3 regions of the Arsenophonus endosymbiont of Crataerina pallida genome follow, and region 3 is predicted to be linked to each of the others. Evidence: predicted binding sites of a transcription regulator. Region 3 holds the regulator's gene; each other region holds the start of a gene.

Region 1 (7,984 bases), 280 kb from region 3:
GTTTCACCAGATATAGGCGGAGTAGTACGCGCCCGCGCCATTGCCAAATTATTAAATGATACCGATATGGCCATTATTGATAAACGTCGGCCACGCGCAAACGTTTCCCAAGTTATGCATATCATTGGTGATGTTGCCAATCGAGACTGTGTACTGGTTGATGATATAATAGATACCGGAGGTACCTTGTGTAAAGCCGCTGAAGCACTTAAGGAGCGAGGCGCTAAACGGGTCTTTGCATATGCTACCCATCCCATATTTTCCGGTAATGCCGTCGCTAATATTAAAGATTCAGTCATTGATGAGGTGGTTGTTTGTGACACTATTCCCTTATCAGCTGAAATCAAACAGCTCAACAAGGTTCGCTCATTAACGCTATCAGGCATGTTGGCTGAAGCCATTCGCAGGATCAGCAACGAAGAGTCAATCTCAGCGATGTTTGAACACTAAATAATAAATTACGCTCAGTTAAATTTTTAGCTGCCGCATTTATTAACTTAGTACTACCGAAAACCCTTTGATATTTATCACGGGGTTTTTCTTTACTTTAAGATAGATTACCGACGATGGCGCTCGTCAAAATTTCGCAGCCACCAATAACGATCAGCAATGCCCTCATGACCACTCACTCTGGCACCAGCTAACCAAATCAAAGCACCAATAAAAAGACTAATCAGTGATATTTCTGCTAAATATTCGGGTAGATCTAATTGAAAAACATGATTGCAAATATTATATGCAATACTGATCACCATAATTGCCATGCCAGTTACCATCAAGCAATTACCTAATAATAAAGACTGTTTTCTTTTCATATCATACCCTCCAAAATACTTATCACTATGTACAATATTGAATAATAAAAATACCTACTCCTTTGCTATATTATAGTAATAGTTTTCCGACTCAGATTGAGGAAATGATCACATTAGATAATATTTTATTCACAAATCTATACATAAAACTATTTTTATTGAAAAAATAGTAGCCATTATGCAGCAAACCTGATCAACCTATTCTACTGTCATCAAATTTAACTTTTTGTAGTCGGTTGTCAGAAAAGGTAAGCTATGTTCTTTAATTAAAACCGCTCAATAGTGAAAGAATATGGTGAGTAATATAAAACTGATCGTCGGTCTGGCTAACCCAGGTTCTGAGTACGCGTTAACTCGGCATAATGCAGGCGCCTGGTATGTCGAATTATTAGCCAAACAACATAATCAATTACTAAAAGAAGAAAGTAAATTTTTTGGTCATACCGCCAGGATCAACTTGGCAAATAATGATGTTCGCTTACTGATACCGACAACATATATGAATCTTAGTGGAAAATCAGTGTTAGCATTAGCCAGTTTTTATCGTATCAAGCCAGCTGAAATTCTTGTCGCCCATGACGAATTAGATTTAATGCCAGGCACTGCCAAAATAAAATTAGGCGGCAGCAATGGCGGACATAATGGTCTTAAAGATATTCAAAATAAACTAGGCAACAACCCTAATTTTTATCGTTTACGCATCGGTATTGGTCATCCCGGCGATAAAAATAAAGTTGTCGGCTTTGTGTTGAATAAACCCACCCTCCAGGAACAAAAATTAATCGATGATACCATTGATGAAGCAATACGTTGTACACCGATCCTGCTTAATGAAGGCGTTAATAAAGCAGTAAATCAGTTGCACGCTTTTAAGGCATCGAGTTAATACTATTACATCATATCTTCGGCAAGGTAACTTTTATGTGTATAATCATCGATAAATTCATTCATATTTATCAATTAGCGATACGCGATTGAACAGATAAAAACTAAGGTAACATATTTATGGGATTTAAATGCGGTATCGTTGGTCTGCCCAATGTAGGAAAATCAACGCTTTTTAATGCGCTGACCAAAGCCGGCATCGAGGCAGCAAACTTCCCTTTTTGTACTATTGAGCCTAATACCGGTGTAGTACCGATGCCTGATCCTCGTCTTGATCAATTGGCGCAAATTGTCAAACCACAGCGAGTACTACCGACAACAATGGAGTTTGTCGACATTGCCGGACTGGTAAAAGGCGCATCTAAAGGCGAAGGTTTAGGCAATCAATTTTTAACTAACATCCGTGAAACTGAAGCGATCGGCCATGTTGTTCGCTGTTTCGACAACGATAACATCATCCATGTTGCCGGCCAGGTTGATCCACTAGCAGATATTGATACCATTAATACTGAATTGGCATTAGCTGACTTAGATACCTGTGAACGAACTATTCATCGCATTCAGAAAAAAGCTAAAGGTGGCGACAAAGAAGCAAAAATTGAATTAGACATTTTGACAAAATGTTTACCGCATCTTGAAAACGCAGCGATGCTACGAACTCTAGCGTTAAGTAAAGAAGAAAAAGCCGCCATCCGCTATCTCAGCTTTTTAACCCTCAAACCAACTATGTATATTGCTAATGTGAGTGAAGATGGTTTTAACAACAATCGCCACCTAGATGCAGTGCGGGCCATTGCTGAAAAAGAGGGCTCGGTGGTGGTGCCAGTATGTGCGGCCGTTGAAGCCGATATCGCCGAACTGGATGAAGATGAACGCGACGAATTTATGGCTGAGTTAGGTATTGAAGAACCGGGACTAAATCGTGTGATCCGCGCCGGTTATAAGTTACTTAATTTACAAACTTACTTCACTGCCGGGGTCAAAGAAGTTCGCGCCTGGACCATCCCTGTTGGTGCCACCGCACCACAAGCGGCCGGTAAAATTCACACCGATTTTGAAAAAGGTTTTATCCGCGCCCAGACAATAGCATTTGCCGATTTTATTCACTATAACGGCGAGCAAGGCGCCAAAGAAGCCGGCAAAATGCGCACCGAGGGGAAAGATTATATTGTGCAAGATGGCGATGTAATGAACTTTTTGTTTAATGTTTGATCCATTCTGGCCGGCTTTATGACATCTCAACACAATCTATAAAGACCGCAAAAACACTAAAACCCCACGCAATTTGCATGGGGTTTTTCTATTGATCGTGCTCAATTTTTTATGCTAGCTCAATCAAAGCCGAGTGCAAAATTGAGTATCACTATGATTACAACCCTTGGTTACCGGAAGCGTGCCAAAAGTGTAACCTCTTTCCCACAGTGCCTCACAAATTTTTTGCCACACCACGCGATAGACACGATCTGTCGGATGAGCTTTATCTGAAGTAGACACTTTACTGTTATGACCCATAATAATATCGTAATTACAGCTATCGATAAATTGATTGCTGGTTCCAACTTCTTGCACCCCTTCTGATAAATGTAACTTTTCATACAGGTTTGACATCGATTCTGGTTTCAGTAATGACGCCATATCCACGTACATATCGCCATTACTTTCAGCAATCTCTCTTAATGTGTGGTTAAATAACATCGCCCCACTTTCAAAGTTATTAATTTGTCTCCTAACTTCATGATAAATACGTTTAGCTTTCTTCTCGTTGGTAGACGTTTGATATTTCGCTTTGGCAGAACTAACCATCTCCTGATAACACGCAGCCGATAATGGAAGTCCCATATTTATATAAATAAAGTGTGCATTACTTGAACCAACAATTTTAACTAATTCTTCTCTACGCTTATGAGCAATTTTAATTGCCACTTTGTGCATCTCGGTGGCAGGCAAACCTGCCGTGTAAAGGTCGTTAGCGCCAAACCAAACAATAAAAAGAAAGTTTTCATTATTTATACCTTGTAATGAGAAATCTTTCTCGAAAGCCTTCACCTCATTTTTCATAGTCGTAAGTGAACATTTATGTACAGTAGCGTACGGTATTCCCCCCGTAGCACCACCAATGGCGTAATTGGCATATCGAAACCACAGGTCAGAACCTTGTCCCCAGCCGGATTCTTGAGAAAATGATTGATGCTTGCTAGTTAATTTTTTCGAAGTGCTAGCATTAGCCATCACCAGTGATCCTCCATCTGTCGCAGCTTCATACATATGATCTGTCCAGTTACGGCAATCACTGTAACGACCTGTCGGATTCACAGTCATGGCACCGAATGCGCTCGCTAGCTTGCCAATAAAGGAACTGGCCATAATACCTGTGTCAGACAAGCTGTCACCGAAAACAATAACATTACGAAATCGTGTGGGTTGCATTCCTTTTCCCTCGCTCGCATTTTAGCGTCATAAAATGATGTCATAGATTAAATAAAACATTCTTGTCAATGATAAGAACGACCGACAATCACTGTTCTGCCAGTTTGTTTGTCATTTCTTACCGTAAGTTTTATACATCCAACTCGCAGAAATTGAGTGACTTTATTGAATAAATAGAACTATTACGAAAAAACTCGTCAACTATTGCCGGCCTTTTGCACTTGGGTTTACTAACAATTGTTTCAGCCAGGCAAGCGTCAACAGGCAGAAGATATAAAACTGAACTTTGCAACGCTGGCCGCAGGATCAACAGCAGAACAAATAAGTGGTTAAAACGGTAATTAAAGCAATGATAATGGAGGGCTAAATCAGGCAGAGTATAGCGGAAATTAATCAAAATACCGGTTATATAGATAAAAAAGATGAGTAACGGATCAATGCAGTGATGACAGTCGGCTACCTGCCACCACTGCTAACCACGCAACTAATAAGATCAGTCACAATAGTCAGAAGCGATTATAAAGTAAAACCCCAAACGACGAAAGAACCAACTGTAAAATCAAGATGATATGCAACCGGTTATTCATTTTGCCGATAAAAACTCAACCTTAACCCGCAGATAGGGATTAGTGGTAATTGTTTGAATATATTGGGTTTTGATAAATTACTTGTTTATCGGTTCTGCTCTTATCTGCCTCCTCAAGCTCTTTTTTCATGTCCATGACATCTTTAGCGCTCAAAAAGTTATTCTGCACCGCGATCACTCCCGCATCCTCACCACTATAGGCGCCTTCTGCGGTTCCTGAAGCAAGGGCTCCCGCCAGGCCGCCTATCACTCGGCTGGTGTCGAGGATTTTTTGCTCTCGGTTTGAACTATCAACATAGTAATTATCACCCAATTCAATCGCCGACAGCTCAGCGGCAAACGCGCCAGCTGCTGCTCCAATACGGTCTCCGCCACCTATCTCTGCACTCAAGGCGGCCATCGCACCATGACTGAGCAGTTTGCCTGGTTTGCCTAGTACCTGGCCATTTTTAGCGATTAAATGTACTCCTTCAGCATGTAATTGACGACTTGCCTGACTGACTAACGCTTCTGCCAGTCTATCTTTAAAACTGCCACCATTGAGCGCTGTGTCAACAGCTGAAGTAATCAGTGATTGCGCCGCCACCCGTTGAACGGTATGTTGCCATTCGCCATCACTTAAGCGCGGAAAGGTGGGGTTATAGGGGGAGCTGTTTGCACTACACCACTGCTATTTAATACCGTGGCATCTAAACCGGCCAGTGAACCTTCGATAGCCATCGAGGCAATAATCGATTTAACCGATTGGCTACTACCAAGCTCTTTGAGGGTCGCAGAAACATCCCCCTTGTATCTTGAAAACGGTTTAAAATAGTTACGATTAGATTTGGCAAGGTGCATGCAGCCCGATTCCTCCTTGTATCTTGAAAACGGTTTAAAATAGTTACGATTAGATTTGGCAAGGTGCATGCAGCCCGATTCCTCCTAGGGTTTTAAGCCCGTTAATTAGCGACCGGCGCATACACTGAGCCACTCATCTGAAACCCGAACAGTTGTCCGTACTCCATAACGCATTTGCAAGGATGGGTAATCATGAGTCAGCCAAATCCACTTTGTGTGGGTATTGATGTTTCTAAAGCAACGCTGGACATAGCAGCCAGCTGTGATATTGCACAGTTTACGGTCAGTAATGACTCTGACGGTTTTGATGCCATTATCGCCGAATTGAGAAAGCATTCGGTGGTGTTGGTTCTGATGGAGGCAACTGGCGGGCTTGAAGCTACTGTGGCCTGCTCGCTCCAGGCTGAAGGCTTTGACGTCACTGTGATTAATCCCAGACAATCCCGAGACTTTGCCCGCGCTATGGGCTATCTGGCAAAAACTGACCGTATTGATGCCAAAGTGCTTGCACAAATGGCAGAGGTTATTAATCGACATCCGGAGCGAGAGCGCTTTATCCGGACTCTGCCAAATGCAGAACGTCAGGTTCTTGCTGCGATGGTCGTACGCAGACGCCAGTTGATTACAATGTTGGTGGCAGAACGTAATAGGCTGTATACCGCACATCCACAGAATAGAAAAAGCATCAACATCATCATCAAGGCGCTGGAAGATGAACTTGCCAGAATCGATGAGGATATGAACAACCACATAAGGAACCACTTTAAGGATCTGGCCGCTAGGCTGAGCAGCATTAAAGGGGTTGGTACCATGACAGTTGCTGCGTTGTTGGCGGAGCTTCCCGAACTGGGCAGCCTCTCGAGGCGAGCTATTAGCGCGCTTGTAGGCGTTGCCCCCATAAACCGGGACTCGGGTACCATGCGTGGTCGGCGAACCATATTTGGCGGAAGGGACGGAGTCCGAACAGCACTTTATATGGCCGCGCTTGTAGCAACTCGCTTTAATCCGGTGATAAAAGCCTTTTACATGCGTCTGCTTGCAGCGGGAAAAGCCAAAAAAGTGGCGCTGGTCGCCTGTATGCGCAAGCTGCTGACTATCCTGAACGCGATGCTCAGAAAGAACGAAGAATGGAATGAGTCGTACCATCACGTTTCTCCATAATTTTAACGTTCAAGACAGTTGCTGATTATTCGCCAGAGAAACAGCGGCTTTAGCGGCAATCGCTCTGACCCCAGCCGAAACTGCTCCCTGCATGGCTATTGCACTCGCGCCGCTCAAACCCGACACCGATGCCGCGCTTATCCCTGCCGGGATAGCCAACGCAGAGGCGGCGGCTCCCGTCGCTATCGCTATCACCGCTGCGCTAACCGGATGCAGTTGCTGTTGGCGAATATCCCAACTTTTATAAACATTTTCCACTTTGCGCCAGTTAACGTCCGGATTATCCCTCAGAGCTTTTAACCATTCAAACTCAGGCGAATTACCTAAGCTGGCAATAACCTGTTTTAGCGTTTGTTCATTTTGACCGCTAACATCAGTTTCGATCCCTTGTGCGGCATTTACTTTTAGCTCACCAGCATATTGGATAGTGGGTAACTGCCACACCGCTGAATATGCTCCTTTATCACGCTGTGTGATAAAGATACCGCGTTTGTTTGTTATGGTTTGATTCAAAGTTTGGTTTTGCACCGCGTGAAAGAGAATACGGCCATGGGTACTGGTTAAGGTCGCGTTGCGTTGGGTATTAATTTTTGTCGCTTCATAGATGCTATCATTATAACTCAATAAATTGATATCATTACCAGCATGAAATTCGGTTACCTTATTTTTTACTTCATGATAGGTACGATGCTCAGTATTTTTAGTTAAACACAATGTCCAGCGATTACACTTTTCACGCTTTTCTTCATAATGTTCAATCTCTTCCATCGCCTGAGCATAGAGATAACCGCCTTGCGCAGCGATATCCATTGTCCGCTGTGCCCTCAGCTTAGCGGCCTGAAAAAGCAGATTCCCACCAGCTCGAATGCTAAGCTCCCCATCAGTTTGAATTTCGACCCCTTGTTGATAAGTTTTATCAATTAATTTGCCGTGCTGCCAACCATGATCGCGATTTTTGAACGCTTTTAATTCGGTATTTCCTGCCGATACCATAGTAATATCGCCAGTTGCACGCAGTTTAGCGCCCTTGATGAGCATGTTTTGTTTACTGAGTAAATCTAAGCGACCACCACTGTGTAGTTGCGTATGCAAATGACAAAGTTTTTCATGATAGCCATCGGATCCCGTTTCGGCTCGATAAGGTACGTGCTCGATGACAAATTGATTGCCAGCAGTCAGTGCCATTGCCGCACCACTATTGATATTAGCAGCTTGTAAAAAAAGATTTTCACCCGCTACCATATGTAATGTCCCACCAAATTGTACAACC
Region 2 (7,984 bases), 1.1 Mb from region 3:
CAAAGCTATAACATTACGTCTTGCATCTTGATGCTACGCACACCTAAGGTTAATGACATGCGGGCAGGTTTTTCACCTGCTGGTTGCATTGGTTGGCTAATATGGGCTGTTTCTAAACATAGCATTTTTTTGTAACCATCGCTGGTCATATCTTTTATGGTACTGGATAGTTCAGCGCCCGGATTCCAACATACTATGTCGCTATGATGGTAATGGTGTATTTCTAAAATACGTTGCCAATTTTTATCATACACCAAATTACAATCATCGGATTCAGTATAAATACGATCAGTTCGTGTGGTTATATAAGTTTTTGTCTCTTCTGTGTAAACATCACGATCAGCTACTTTATCAATATAATGTTTGCCTAGACCTTCAATATATATCTTATTTATGTCACTTACTTGTAAATAGGTATGTAATGCACCGGTGGTAGGCTCAGTACCATAATATTCAAATTCAATTTCACAGGTCGCTGCTAGTTTTAAGCGCATTATTAAGGTAAATTCATGTGGCCATATCTTTTTTGTCATTTCATTATCAGAAAGTGTTAGGGTAAGGATCACACTATCTGTAAGCTCACTATGCGCTGTCAATTGCCATTCCTGTAAACGAGCAAAACCATGACTGGGTTGAGCGACCAAGCCAAACCATGGCCAGCAGATAGGAATTCCGCCGCGAATAGCGGTATTTTTTCGAAATAGACTATTTTTACTCAACCATAAATCTGCTTTTTCCCCCTCGGGCTGCCAGCTAAGTAGCTGTGCTCCCTGCAGACTGACTGCGGCACTCACTTTAGGATGAGAAACAATAATGACTGGAATTTCATCAAGCTGTCGAAGTGTAATATAGGATGAAATTGTTTCTTTTACAGGTAAGCTAAACAGTGTCGTGTCATTCATCATTTCGTCCTTTTTATATTTTTTATGATTAGAAATTAGCTAGTTTAAAAATATCGTTGGATTATATGCCAGAATGAAAAAAGCCGCCATTAATGGCGGCTTGAAGCGAGTAATTATGCTATTTATTTAGCAATATGGGCAATTAAATCTAAAACTTTATTTGAATAACCGGTTTCATTATCGTACCAGGCTACTAATTTTACAAAACTGTCGTTTAAGGCAATACCCGCTTTAGCATCAAAAATTGATGTTAGTTTGTCGCCATTAAAGTCTGTGGAAACAACATCATCTTCGGTGTAACCAAGAATGCCTTTTAATTCACCATTTGCTGCCTGTTGGATCGCCTGGCAAATTTCTTTATAAGTGGCAGGTTTATTCAAACGAACGGTTAAGTCAACAACTGAGACATTCGGGGTTGGAACACGGAAAGCCATACCGGTTAATTTGCCGTTCAATTCAGGAATAACCTTACCAACAGCTTTAGCGGCGCCGGTTGATGAAGGAATGATGTTTTGTGAAGCACCACGTCCACCACGCCAATCTTTAGCTGAAGGTCCGTCAACGGTTTTTTGCGTGGCAGTCGTTGCATGGACGGTGGTCATCTGACCTTCAATGATACCAAATTTATCATTGATAACTTTCGCTAATGGGGCTAGGCAGTTAGTGGTACAAGAGGCATTAGAAACAATATCTTGACCACTATAGGTGCTATGATTAACGCCCATTACAAACATCGGGGTATCATCTTTAGAAGGGCCAGTTAAAACGACTTTTTTAGCGCTCGCCGCAATATGTTTGCGTGCTGTTTCATCAGTTAAGAAAATACCTGTTGCTTCCGCAACCACACCGACACCAACTTCATTCCATTTCAAGTTAGCAGGATCTTTCTCTGCCGTGCAGCGAATAGTTTTACCATTAACCACCAGATGACCATCTTTAACTTCGACAGTACCGTTGAAGCGGCCGTGGGTTGAGTCATATTTCAGCATATAGGCCATATAATTGGCATCTAATAAATCATTGATTGCTACGATTTCGATATCTTTACGCTCTTGGGCAGCACGAAAAACAATACGGCCAATACGACCGAAACCATTAATACCTACTTTGATAGTCATAGTATTTCCACCAGCTATATTTTATTTAATTTAAAAGAATTCAATATTGTTTCTATCGTTACCAAAACCTTGCCATCCGTCAAGCGGAATCGTGTCAATTACCAGAAAAATTGACATATAAAGCACCTTTTGTATGTTTGCCAACAAGCTTAAGGTCAATGTTTTGATTCACTATTATCGTTCTGGATAAAGAGATTTAAAGTGAATATTGCTAATATATGTGAATTATATCACAAATCAGACTAGAAAGACCCGGTTTACCGGGTTAAAAATAATTGAGATGGTTTAGTGTTAACTTTTGCTCATCATATGAATATAATTACTTTTACTAGAAAATAAGGAAAGCTTTCTTATGACTGAAAAAGAACATAAACGCATTAAGTCAAATAAACTTAATAAAATGCAACATCATGTCACTCAAGAAGCCGGAACCGAGCCACCTTTTTCAGGTAAATTACTACATAATCAACGAGAAGGTATTTATTACTGTCTCTGTTGCCATGCGCCGCTTTTTCTATCACAAACAAAATTTGATACTGGCTGCGGCTGGCCAAGTTTTTATCAACCAATTAATGATCAAGCCGTCAGTTATATTGATGATTTTTCCCACGGTATGCAGCGGATAGAAGTGCGTTGCCGTCACTGTAACGCACATTTAGGCCATGTTTTTGCCGATGGCCCACAACCGACTGGGCAACGTTATTGTATTAATTCTGTTGCATTAAGTTTTACTGATCAACAATCTGGCGAAGTAACTGAGGGTTAAGTAAGGTTTACACGACGATAAACAAGAGAAGGGATGAAATATGGAACTTAATGATCTGGTTAAGTTAATGACAGTCGACATTTATCAACGATTGCTGACTGCCGTTGAGTTGGGCAAGTGGCCTGATGGTGTTGTGTTAACGCCCGAGCAAAAAGAAAATAGTCTGCAAGCTATTATGCTTTGGCAGGCTAGGCATAATCATGATGCTCAGCATATGACGGTGGGCACCGATGGGAATATCATTTTGAAAACAAAAGATGAGCTAAAGCGATTGTTTGATAGTGAACAGCAGCAATAAGCAAAATTTATTCAATGTTAATAATAGATTGCAGCTCCTTAGCTAAGTGCATTAGTTACAATCATAGATTGCGTCAGCAAATCAGAAGATGTTATTAATTTAGCACCAGCTAATACCATTTCTTGTAATGCGTTATGAGTATCTTCTGGATGAAGATTAACGCCCCTACAACCATCTTGAATAACCGTTACTTGATAACCTAGTTGCACTGCATCAAGGACGGTAAATTTTACACAGTAATCTGTTGCTAACCCCATAATGTATAGATGTTTGATTTTATTTTCTGTTAGCCAACGATCTAACTGAGTTGCATGTTGATGATCATTATCAAAAAAAGCACTATAACTATCGATTGTGGCATTGATCCCTTTTTGAAAAGTTGCCTGAATGGCTGACTGATTAAGTGCTGGATGGAATTGTGCTCCTTTCTGATGTTGCACACAGTGAACTGGCCACCAAATTTGGCGTAGGCCATTAAGATTCCCCTCGGTGCCTACCTGAGTTCCTGAGTTGACAGCAAAACTTAAGTGATCAGCAGGATGCCAGTCCTGGCTGGCAATAACAACGATATTTTGTTGCTGGCAGTAGGTGATAACATTATTAGCTGTACTAATAACACTTTCACTATCTAATACTTCTAGGGCGCCCCCTTTACAAAAGTCATTTTGCAGATCGACCAGCAATAATGCAGTATTAGTCATTATGTCGTCCTTAATAATTGTCACTATAGCTAAGTTCACCGCGCAAATTTTTTTGCATCAACGTACGAATATCATTTGAAGATAAAGATTGACTAAGTAAATAATGAAGCTTGGTAAGGGTTGCCTCAAAAGTCATGTCATAACCACTAATAACACCAACTTTGGCTAATGCGTGCCCGGTTGCATACCCATTCATGTTAACTCGTCCAGAGAGGCATTGTGTCAAATTAATGACGATAATATCGTGTTGACAGGCCTTTTCAAGGCATTTTAACAACTCAGTTTGTGAAGGCGCATTACCAACACCGTAAGAACGGAGAATGAGTGCTTTGGTGGGTTGCAATAAGATGTTTTCGATACTTTGTACTGAAATCCCAGGATAAATAGTAACAACCCCAATGGGTTGAGGGGTGATTTTATGGCTGCTGAAATTGCCGTCATTTTTTGGCAATGGACAGCTTTGTAAACAACGGATATGAATACCCGCATCAATCAATGGTGGACAATTAGGAGAAGTAAAGGCATCAAAACCATCAGCATGTGATTTGACGGTCCGGTTACCCCTAAATAATTTGTTATTAAAAAACAGCGTCACTTCATTGATAGGGTAATTTGCTGCCAAGTACAAGGCATTAAGAAGATTAGTTTGGCCATCTGATCTTAGCGCTTCCAGTGGTATTTGTGACCCTGTCACGATAATCGGTTTATCTAGGTTATCAAACATAAATGAGAGTGCAGAGGCGGTAAATGCCATCGTATCAGTACCATGTAGAATAACAAAACCATCATAGTTTTCATAATTATCACTAATATCATCCGCAATGCACTGCCAATCTTGTGATGTCATATTAGCGGAATCAATTAAAGGATTATGTTCACGAATAGTGAAATTTGGCATTTCAGCGCGATGAAATTCTGGCATGCTGCTCAGTTGTTTTTGTAGATGGCCGGAGGCTGGCACGTATCCATGGGTTGAATATTGCATGCCAATAGTGCCGCCTATGTAAATGACATAGATGGATTTTTTTTCCATTCTCTTTACCTAACGATATGAATAAGTGAAAATTGATAAATTTAAAGAATTATAAAGTAGTTAGCTAATAAAATCTGTGGGATATTAAATATTAATATAAAATAAAGCGCCCATATGCAGGGCGCTAGAGTTGAACAATGATGGCTATTTATTAATAAACTTCACCACAATTTAAACAAAATGCGTAGCGATTTTGTGGATCATTCATATGCTGGTAAAATTTGATTTGTTGCTGCAGGTCGTTAGCCATTTTTTGCGGAAGTAACAATTGCAGTGTATTGGGCATCATTGCCTCAGCGCTTGAAGTTAATTCAAGTATTAATTGATCAATAAAAGAACGTTCAGGCTGCATCCAGTCAAGTGATGGCGTAGTGACTTTAGCTAACTCAGCCGCTTTATTTACAGCATCGTCAAAATCACCCAGTTTATCAACCAAACCGTTTTGTAGCGCGTCTGAACCTACCCACACCCGACCTTGAGCGATTTTATCTATCTCTGCCGGTGTTTTATGGCGCGCCTGAGCAACATATTTTAGAAAGGTGTTATAGCCATTTTCTATGGTGATTTGCATCATGTCAGAAAATTGTTTATTAATCCCTTTTGTAGCTGAGATATCCGCTAATGGCGTGGTAGAGACCCCGTCAGTATAAACGCCAATTGTATCTAAGCTTTTTTCAAAGGTATTTATCACACCAAAAATACCAATTGAACCGGTCAGGGTTGTTGGACTGGCAAAAATATAATTGGCCGGTGTTGAAATCCAATAACCTCCTGATGCTGCCATTCCTCCCATCGAAATTACAATAGGTTTATTGGCCTCGCGGACAGCCACAAGCTCATTCCTTATCGCTTCTGAAGCGGTAACACTGCCACCAGGACTATTAACACGTAATACAATCGCTTTAATATCAGGGTTAAGTCTTGCTTTACGTATTTGCGCTACCGTTGTTTCGCTGCCAACCATGCCAGGCTCTTGTGGTCCATCTATAATGGCGCCTTGGGCAATTATCACAGCGATATTTCCAGCTTGCTCATCGGATTCTTTTTGTCGCATTAGCTGATTTTGCTGGGGTTGTTCATTGGCATAATCATAGATACTGATGTAATTAAAATGTTGCTCTTTATCATTCCAGCCAAATTTTTTGTTTAACTCTTTCTCCATAACTGTGCCGGTAAATATATGATCAATGAGTTTTTGTTTAACCGCATATTGCGCACTATCACCATTGACGCTTTTCATTTCTTCAATCAATTTATCGGCACCAGGGAAGATATTTTCTGGCGTCATTTGTCGGTTTTGCGCCATGGTTGATAAATAATGTTGCCATAGTGAACCAATCCAGACTTTATCGGCTTCACGTGCTTCAGGTGACATATTGTCACGAATAAATGGCTCTACTGCTGATTTATAGGTGCCAACACGGAAAATATGGCTATTGACTTTTAGGTTATCCAGTAGCGTCTTATAAAAGAGTTTATTGGTTGAAAAACCGTAAATTCCGACATGACCCTGTTGTGACATATAGATATGATTGGCAAAACTGGCTAAATAATATTGCGATTGATTATAGCCATTACCTACAGCGTAAATAGGTTTTCCCGCTTGCTTAAACTCTATCAACACCTTACCAATATATTGTAAAGATGGCTGGTCGGAACCAATCAGATTATCCAGTTGTAAAACGATACCGGTAATTTTGTCGTCATAGGTTGCCCGGCGGATAATATTTACAATGTCAAATAAGGAGTTTTCTTGCATGCGTTTGCTTGATGAGCCTAACAATTCGCGGCTCATTTTACCAAGAGGATTAGGGATAGAGACTTGATCAACAATTACACCTTGTAGATCAATAAGTAGCGCACCATGATATTGGCTCGTCGATTTTTTTTCACTTTTATAGGCAAAGTAACTGCTTGCTGCGATAAAGATCAAAAAAAGACAGATAAAACTGGTGACAAATCGTCTGATAAAATTAAGTAATCGCCAACTAAATTTAAAGCAGGTTGTGATTAAATTCCATGGGTTTCGCATGTGATCTCCAATTATATGATTAACATATTTATCTTAAAAGGACATAAGATAATTGTCAGCCATAACTCATAGAATAATTAAAAATATTATTTTATTGCTATTCAAGCTGATTGAAAATGTTACCTTACTATACTAATGCTGATGATAATATTCTATTTTTTAGAAACATACTTATAAAATGGTCATTTCTACGCTATTTGTAGCTATGCAAATAGTTGCAATATAAGTGAATTTCAACAAGGAGGAATCTATGGATGCTTTAACACTATTATTAACCCGTCGTTCCATGAGTCATTTGACAACACCGGCACCTGAAGGTCAATCACTGGATAATATTTTGGTAGCCGGAATGCGAGCTCCTGATCATGGTACGTTACGCCCCTGGCATTTTGTGGTGATCCAAAATCAAGGGCTCGATAAATTTGGACAGTTATTGGAAAAAGCCGCAATTAACGCTAACTTAGGCAAAGAAGCTGAAGAGAAAGCCAAAAAAGCACCTCTACGAGCTCCGTTAATTATTGCTGTTATTGCTAAAATTGTCGTCGATACAAAAATTCCTGCCTGGGAGCAAGTTATTACTGCTGGTTGTTGTGTTCATGCTATGCAGATGGCTGCTGTTGCTCAAGGATTTGGTGGCATCTGGCGTACCGGCTCTTGGACCTCTGATCCGGTGGTGAGATCAGGTTTAGCTTGCCAACAAGATGATAAAATTGTTGGCTTCCTCTATTTAGGAACGCCAAAATTTAATCCTACAATGAAAAGTTCTTCCGCGGATATAAAGGATTTTGTGACTTATTTTTAAAGGAAAAAATATGCCATCGGAAATCAAATTAACCCAATTTAGTCATGGAGCGGGTTGTGGTTGTAAAATTGCGCCAAATATATTGGAGACTATTTTATATAGTGAACGTAAAAAATTTAATGATCCTCATTTGCTGGTTGGTAACGAGACCAACGATGACGCTGCTGTTTATGATCTTGGCAATGGCGTAGGGATTATTAGTACCACGGATTTTTTTATGCCAATAGTGGATTCTCCGATTGATTTTGGGCGTATTGCTGCCACTAATGCAATTAGTGATATTTATGCGATGGGTGGTAAACCCATTATGGCGATTGCGATATTAGGTTGGC
Region 3 (7,984 bases):
GTGTTACGAGAAGGAACGGATTATGGTAAAGATGAGAAAACGCTGGAAGAAAAAGTTGAGGATATTAAGCAACAATTACGATTAGGAAGTGTTGTGCTTGTCTGGTCTGAATTACATGAAACGATAAATATTTTGCCAAAAACACAATTACATTCTTAAATAACTGTATACATCGCTATATAAAAAGAAATTTTACGTTATTGTAATTAATGTGTTAAAATATTGTGTTATCTGAATGCGTAATGGAAGCCACTTATTATGTCAGCTAATCATCCGATCATTGCAGTAACAGGCTCCAGTGGTGCGGGCACCAGCACCACCAGCCTTGCATTTCAAAAAATCTTTACTCAGTTAAAGCTTTCGGCAGCAACCATTGAAGGTGATAGCTTTCATCGTTATACTCGCCCTGAAATGGATGTTGCTATTCGTAAAGCTAAGGAACAGAGTCGTCATATTAGTTATTTTGGACCTGAATCCAATGATTTTGGTCTGCTTGAACAAAGTTTAATCGAGTATGGCGAAAAAGGGACAGGAAAACGCCGACGCTATTTGCACACCTACGATGAAGCCGTTCAACCTGGGACTTTTACACCATGGGAAGCATTACCTAAAAATACCAATATACTATTTTATGAAGGGTTACATGGTGGGGTTGTAACATCAAAATATAATGTGGCTAAACATGTAGATTTGTTAGTCGGTGTTGTGCCTATTGTTAATCTTGAATGGATCCAGAAACTAATTCGTGATACATCAGAACGGGGTCATTCAAGAGAAGCTGTGATGGATTCAGTTATCCGCTCAATGGGAGATTACATTAAATATATCACCCCACAATTTTCTCGCACCCATATCAACTTTCAACGTGTACCAACCGTTGATACCTCTAACCCCTTTGCCGCTAAAGCGATTCCTTCACCAGATGAAAGTTTTATAGTGATCCGATTTAATTGTCTGACCCAGATCGATTTTCCCTATCTTTTATCCATGCTACACAATTCATTTATTTCTTCAATGAACACATTGGTTGTTCCAGGTGGAAAACTAGGTTTAGCATTGGAGTTAATTATGACCCCATTAGTAAAAAAGCTTGTCACTAATAAAAAAATTATCCATAAAATAAGCTAACAACACAGCATTATATTTTTACTTATATCAATTTTTTATTCTTATAACCATTTTAAAGTTCAAACTATGCATAAAATTATCTTTTCCGTATATCATAATAATCGCGGTAATATTTTCTGGTTAATTATTTAATAACGTAATTATATTATAATGTTAATATTTATTTTTGCTATAATTTGATAACTTATGAAATAATATATTATTATTTCGGTTTAATTTTCAAATGTAATATTTACTTTGTCATACTTATTAATAAACACAATAAAACTAATCAACTTATTGCTAAAATATGGATTATTTGGTCTATACAACATGACTGAATCGAGACAGTAGAGACAGGATGCTTTTATTATGCTACAAAGCAAAAGCACATTTATAGTATGGTTAAGATCAATACCAAAAATTCCGAATCAATATACCCTATAGTTAATATTAACTTTTTCAAACTAAACAAGTTAGTATGCTATGTTAGAATTTTATAAGATAAGCCAGCCTTATGAAGATTGGTATTTTCATATTTAGGCTTCAATAACATTAGAGGATTAAGCGAATGGTTTTCGGCAAACCACACACAGACCCGACTCTTGAATGGTTTTTGTCACACTGCCATATTCACAAATATCCATCCAAAAGCACTCTTATTCATCAGGGCGAAAAAGCAGAAACACTTTATTATATTGTAAAAGGTTCTGTTGCTGTTTTGATTAAAGATGAAGAAGGAAAAGAGATGATCCTTTCCTATCTGAATCAGGGGGACTTTATTGGTGAGCTTGGATTATTTGAGGAAGGGCAAGAGCGAACAGCTTGGGTTAGAGCTAAAAGCGCCTGTGAAGTCGCTGAAATCTCTTATAAAAAATTTCGCCAATTAATACAGGTAAATCCAGATATTTTGATGCGATTATCAGCACAAATGGCTAAACGCTTACAAACAACGTCTGAAAAAGTCGGTAATCTAGCTTTTTTGGATGTTACAGGCCGTATTGCGCAAACATTATTAAATTTAGCAAAACAGCCTGACGCGATGACGCATCCAGATGGAATGCAAATCAAAATAACTCGCCAAGAGATAGGTCAAATAGTAGGATGCTCACGTGAAACAGTGGGACGTATCCTAAAAATGCTAGAAGATCAAAATCTGATTTCTGCTCACGGTAAAACCATTGTCGTTTACGGTACACGTTAATATTCTATAAACCAGTACCTACTTTTATGTAGTGTATTGGTTTTATAAACTTATTTATTGTTATTAATATACAATTAAATTATGAATATATAATTACAATAGTAATAAAAAATCGAATAGCTGAATAATGATACAACTTTAATATGATATTTGAAATTAAAAATAATCGAACTATCTATCATAAAATTTACTAGATAGTCAGAGTATAATAATCAAACCTTATTAAGTTTATTTTCCAAAAACGATTTTAATACTACCGCATTATTATGATCTTCGTCTTTGCTAGAAAAAAGAAGTATCAAACAGTCCGATTTTACTTTAAGCAATAAATGTTGCCAACTATCAGGATTATTTTCTAATTCTTCAAAATAAAGTCGCTTAAATTGAGTAAAATTTGCTGGATATTTATGAAACCATTTTCTTAAATCATTTAATGGAGCAACATTTTTATTCCATTCATCATAGCGAAGATCTTGTTTTTTAATACCTCTTGGCCATATCCTATCAACCAATACCCGATAGCCATTATTACTGGTTTTATCCGCATAAATACGTTTACAAATTATCATCTTTGTACCATTTTTTGATAATAAAAAATTTAACAAAAATTTCTTTTATTATGTTTAATAGTAGTCCTGTATCGATGATAAATACAAAAAACATATTTACTTTCTATATACTGCTTTTCCCCTATTGAGATTTACATTTCAAGCAAAATAAAACCTATTTTTCCAACGTTGATAGTTATACTTATCATTGAAATAAATAGCCAGACATGATCTAATTTGTAATAAATTAATACTTTAGAAAATTATTTAATAACTCATGTCCTTGCTCACTCAAGATGCTTTCTGGATGAAATTGGACGCCCTCAATAGGTAGTGTTTTATGCCGAATACCCATAATTTCATCAATATTTCCATCATGTAGCGTCCAGGCAGTAACCTCAAAGGTAGCGGGTAAAGTTCCAGCATCAATCACCAAAGAATGGTAACGAGTAACCTGTAATGGACGATTTAATCCTTTAAAAATACCTTGCTGGTTATGATGAATTGCAGATACCTTGCCATGCATTACTTCTCTCGCTTTGACAATTGAAGCACCAAAAGCCTGACCAATCGCCTGGTGACCAAGGCAAACCCCCAAAATTGGGATCTTACCGGCAAAATATGAAATTGTATTTAGTGAAACACCCGCCTCATTAGGTGTACATGGACCCGGTGAAATAACTAAATGTGTCGGCGCTAATGTTTCTATCTCCGAGATAGTTATTGCATCATTACGTTTAACTACAACATCAACTCCTAACTCACACAGATATTGATAAAGGTTATAGGTAAACGAATCATAGTTATCAATTATCAAAAGCATAACTAGCTATCCAAATGATTTTTATAGTAATAATTCCTTGATTATGAACTTTATTATTAAGGCAAATTGTACTGATTATTATACCATAACAATAACGTGGGCTATCATACCATAACCGTAGAAAAAAATGGCTTACAAAAATCAATCAAAATGTTTCATTTTAATAAATAAACACAATAATTATAAATGAGAATAATGATAAAGGATTACTATAAACTATTATAAACTTCGTTATAATATTGACCATAAGGTTTTAAATTATTTGATGTTATTTCGTTATTTCGATAAATTTCACCAATATATTTAGTTGCTTCATCAAATTTGTTATCAATAAGATAATTATCATAGACTTCATTATAACATTCTATATTTCTTGGATTTGCCATAATTCCAATATCCACTGCCATGTGATTAATAATTTCTCGTTGGATCTCAATATTTTTAATCGTTGCAGCACCTTCACTGGCTAAAAAATGAGAAACAAAATTTGATTTAGATTTTATATTTGGCTTTGCTGCATAAAAAATATGCCCAATTTCATGGGATAACGCTTGAATAGTCAAATTAGGATGATTCAATACTCGATTTGAAATAAATACAGTTTTCCGTCGTAAATCGGTCGCGGTTCCTTGCTCCCGTTGCGCTACAACTAATTTCCAACCATCAATTTCTAAAGTTTCCAATGCCCGACTCAATGTAGGTGAACTTGTAATAAGCGCTTGTGTTTTTTCAGAAAATCGAACCATTTTGCCCGGAATATATTCAATTTTCTCATCCAAAAAATAAGTAGACATAGGCGCCATATTCTGTAAGTCTGAAAATTGATTATTTTTATGTTCTATTTTCGGTTCAACAATATTTTCTATTAATTTCTGGCAACTAGGTAATAGCTTACTCAAACAATAATTCCTCATTAACAACAAGATAACGATATAAATTAATAAACTGATGGAAATTTTGTTTTATTATAAAGTAAAGTCCTGCCATTAATAGCAAGATAAAGACAGGTAAATTATTTTAGTTTTCTTATTGTAATTAAATATCGGTAGATATGCTAAATTTAATAGCAGAAAAATATTTCCTGCTATTAGATAACTTATTCAATACTGGCAGAAATAATTTTTATTTCTTGAGTTGGCACATTTTGGTAAGGACCAATATCTTTTGTTTTTACTTTCGAAATTTTGTCAACAACATCCATTCCTTTAATCACTTTACCAAAAACAGCATAACCAAAATCACGTTGGCCATGATCTAAGAATGCATTATCTGCTATGTTGATAAAAAATTGGCTAGTAGCACTATCCTTAGCTGTTGTACGCGCCATTGCAATGGTTCCACGTAAATTACGTAACCCATTATCAGCTTCATTTTTGATTGGCGAGCGAATATTTAATTGAGGTTGCAAATCACTAATAAAACCACCACCTTGGATCATAAAACCTGGGATCACACGATGGAAAATAGTATTTTGATAGTAACCTGCTTTTACATACTGAATGAAATTCTCCGTTGTTATAGGCGCTGCTTTATTATTTAATTCAAGTTCGATCTCACCTTCCGAAGTCACTAATTTAACGATAGTATCTCCTGCTGCAACAGCAAATGAAGAAATACTAACCATATACGCTACCAGTAGCGGCACAAAAAAACGTTTTAACATTCAAGTTCCTTTTAATTATATTTTAGATGAAAATGTAAGCTAAAATTTAGTACCGTCAGGTCATTATACTAAGTAAAAATACATAACTGGCCTAAATTGACCTAATTAAATAATAGGATCTATTCTGTCACATTCCATATTTTTTTCTTATGTAAAAAATGTTATTTTTAATAAAATTCATTAACACATAATAATCTATCTTTCATGTAGCTATCACTATCTTAATTTATCCTCTTAAAGGTATAATTTCTCTAATTTAAGCCGAAATCAGCGAGAAACAATGATGACAAACAAAAATTATAATTATCACCAGACAAAATTTGTCACAAGCGCACCTGATATTCGCCATTTACCAAACGATCATGGTATAGAAATTGCCTTCGCTGGACGTTCTAACGCCGGTAAATCCAGTGCATTAAATGCACTTACCCAACAAAAAAATCTAGCCCGTACCAGTAAAACACCTGGCAGAACACAGCTAATCAATTTGTTCGAAGTTGCAGAGGGTATTAGGCTGGTTGATTTACCCGGCTACGGCTATGCAGAAGTCCCTGAATCAATTAAACGCCAATGGCAACAAGCATTAAGTGAATATTTACAAAAAAGAACATGTTTAAAAGGATTGATAATATTAATGGACATTCGTCATCCATTAAAAGATATGGATATACAAATGATTGAATGGTCTGTAGCAATGAATATCCCGATATTGGTATTGCTAACCAAAGCAGACAAACTAGTACCCAATAAACAAAAAGCTCAAATCATAGCAGTACGTAATAGATTAAAAACAGTGGCTGGTAATATACAAGTTGAAACCTTTTCTTCATTGAAAAAAATAGGTATCGATAAATTACAACTTAAATTAGATGAATGGTTCAATGAGCACCATTCTGAGCATAATTAGTCTACATGATGGATAATTAGAGGGCTTTATCTATCACTACTGTCACATTTTCTTAAAAACAAATAAAAAATGCTCCAGTCAATTATTTGACTAGAGCAGCTTAATAATTAGCTTATCTTATTACATAAAGTAATAGATTTTAAAAATAGAACATCTTACCTCTGTACTCTACGTCAATTACTTTACTTTATTTCGCGAATAAAAAAAGTTTTTTGTTATTTTTTTCGATTGAATTTAAGCCATAACATAACGTTATGTAATAAAAACTAATTTTTTGATAACTTTAGCACATAATTAGCAAAAACTATATATTTTTAGTGATAAAAACTGCCTAGTTTACTAAAACAGTTTGGTCGATCATCCTAACAAAAGTAAGTTATTACCTACTACGTTATTTTGTCACGAGTAAAATAAGTTAGTTTACTTAAAATTCTTATCGACAATTAGCATAAATGCCGCTTTTTCTTTTTAATGTGCTTCATCCCAATTATCACCAATACCAATATCAACTTTTAGTGGAACAGTTAATTGCATACTATGTTCCATTAGCTGACGGATTTTTTGTTGTGACCGCTCAACAGCAGACGCTTTTACTTCAAAAACTAATTCATCGTGTACTTGCATCAACATATAGAGATCAGGCTTTACCGTTTCAATCCATTTATCTAATGTGATCATCGCTTTTTTTATAATATCTGCTGCCGTTCCTTGCATTGGTGCATTAATGGCTTCACGTTCAGATGCTTTACGTCGCATTGCATTACGGGAATTAATATCGGGCAAATAGAGTCGGCGTCCTGCTAGCGTTTCGACATAACCTTGCTCCGCAGTTTGCTTGCGGGTACGTTCCATATAATTTAAAACACCAGGATAGCGCTCAAAATAACGATCCATATAATGCTGTGCCTGGCCGCGAGTAATTCCTAACTGACGGGACAGTCCAAAAGCGCTCATACCATAAATTAAACCAAAATTAATTGCTTTTGCGCTACGGCGCTGCTCACTAGTCACATCGGTCAACAATACCCCAAAAACCTCTGCCGCTGTTGCTCTATGAATATCTTGTCCTTCGGCAAAAGCATCAAGCAATCCTTTATCCTGCGAAAGATGGGCCATAATACGCAATTCAATTTGCGAATAATCTGCGGCTACAATTTTATAACCTTCGCGAGCGATAAACGCTTGACGGATCCTTCGCCCTTCCTCAGTCCTAACTGGAATATTTTGTAAATTAGGATCACGGGAAGAGAGTCTACCAGTCGCTGTTACTGCCTGATGATAAGAAGTATGTACCCGTTTCGTTTTTGGATGGATCATCATGGGTAGTTTATCGGTATAAGTCGATTTCAATTTTGATAAGCTACGGTGTTGCAGAATAATTTTTGGCAATTCATGACTAAAGGCCAGCTCTTCTAGAACTTCCTCATTAGTGGAAGGTGCCCCACTAGGAGTTTTCTTCACCACTGGCAGTTGAAGTTTTTCAAACAAAATAGCTTGTAATTGTTTAGGTGATGCCAAATTAAATTCTTGTTCAGCGATAGCATAAGCTTCTTTTTCAATTTCCATTAATCGGCTTGCTATCTCCTGAGATTGCTTAGCCAGCTTATTTGCATCGATAAGCACCCCAACCCGCTCCATACGGGCTAATACCGGTACTAACGGCATTTCTATCTGTTGAAAAACTTCTTTTAATTTAGGTTCTGCCTCAAGTTGAGGCCAAAGCGTTTGGTGT

What was found. Region 3 encodes CRP, which controls carbon source genes, mostly activating them, when cyclic AMP is high. Its sites were predicted from a motif close to ATGTGANNNNNNTCACAT; they were not measured.
Region 1: the regulator CRP is predicted to act here: its motif matches at 912-929, upstream of pth (aminoacyl-tRNA hydrolase).
Region 2: the regulator CRP is predicted to act here: its motif matches at 2,239-2,256, upstream of msrB (peptide-methionine (R)-S-oxide reductase MsrB).

What each region holds. Positions count from the first base shown of each region.
Region 1 is NZ_OZ026540.1:776,417-784,400, reverse strand. Features, by position in the region: gene prs (ribose-phosphate diphosphokinase) at 1-450, shown strand, start outside; gene ychH (stress-induced protein YchH) at 558-815, opposite strand; gene pth (aminoacyl-tRNA hydrolase) at 1,111-1,701, shown strand; gene ychF (redox-regulated ATPase YchF) at 1,821-2,912, shown strand; gene AACL31_RS03945 (SGNH/GDSL hydrolase family protein) at 3,036-4,127, opposite strand; gene AACL31_RS03940 (DUF637 domain-containing protein) at 4,754-5,299, opposite strand; gene AACL31_RS03935 (DUF637 domain-containing protein) at 5,332-5,622, opposite strand; gene AACL31_RS03930 (IS110 family transposase) at 5,746-6,714, shown strand; gene AACL31_RS03925 (hypothetical protein) at 6,724-7,984, opposite strand, start outside.
Region 2 is NZ_OZ026540.1:2,131,692-2,139,675, reverse strand. Features, by position in the region: gene AACL31_RS11530 (D-hexose-6-phosphate mutarotase) at 6-902, opposite strand; gene gapA (glyceraldehyde-3-phosphate dehydrogenase) at 1,025-2,020, opposite strand; gene msrB (peptide-methionine (R)-S-oxide reductase MsrB) at 2,373-2,786, shown strand; gene AACL31_RS11515 (YeaC family protein) at 2,827-3,084, shown strand; gene pncA (bifunctional nicotinamidase/pyrazinamidase) at 3,123-3,785, opposite strand; gene ansA (asparaginase) at 3,796-4,818, opposite strand; gene sppA (signal peptide peptidase SppA) at 4,970-6,850, opposite strand; gene AACL31_RS11495 (NAD(P)H nitroreductase) at 7,101-7,652, shown strand; gene selD (selenide, water dikinase SelD) at 7,663-7,984, shown strand, end outside.
Region 3 is NZ_OZ026540.1:1,057,278-1,065,261, reverse strand. Features, by position in the region: gene AACL31_RS05360 (YheU family protein) at 1-159, shown strand, start outside; gene AACL31_RS05355 (phosphoribulokinase) at 259-1,128, shown strand; gene crp (cAMP-activated global transcriptional regulator CRP) at 1,679-2,311, shown strand; gene AACL31_RS05345 (DUF488 domain-containing protein) at 2,524-2,880, opposite strand; gene AACL31_RS05340 (aminodeoxychorismate synthase component II) at 3,107-3,682, opposite strand; gene AACL31_RS05335 (hypothetical protein) at 3,892-4,581, opposite strand; gene ppiA (peptidylprolyl isomerase A) at 4,779-5,345, opposite strand; gene yihA (ribosome biogenesis GTP-binding protein YihA/YsxC) at 5,629-6,252, shown strand; gene polA (DNA polymerase I) at 6,721-7,984, opposite strand, start outside.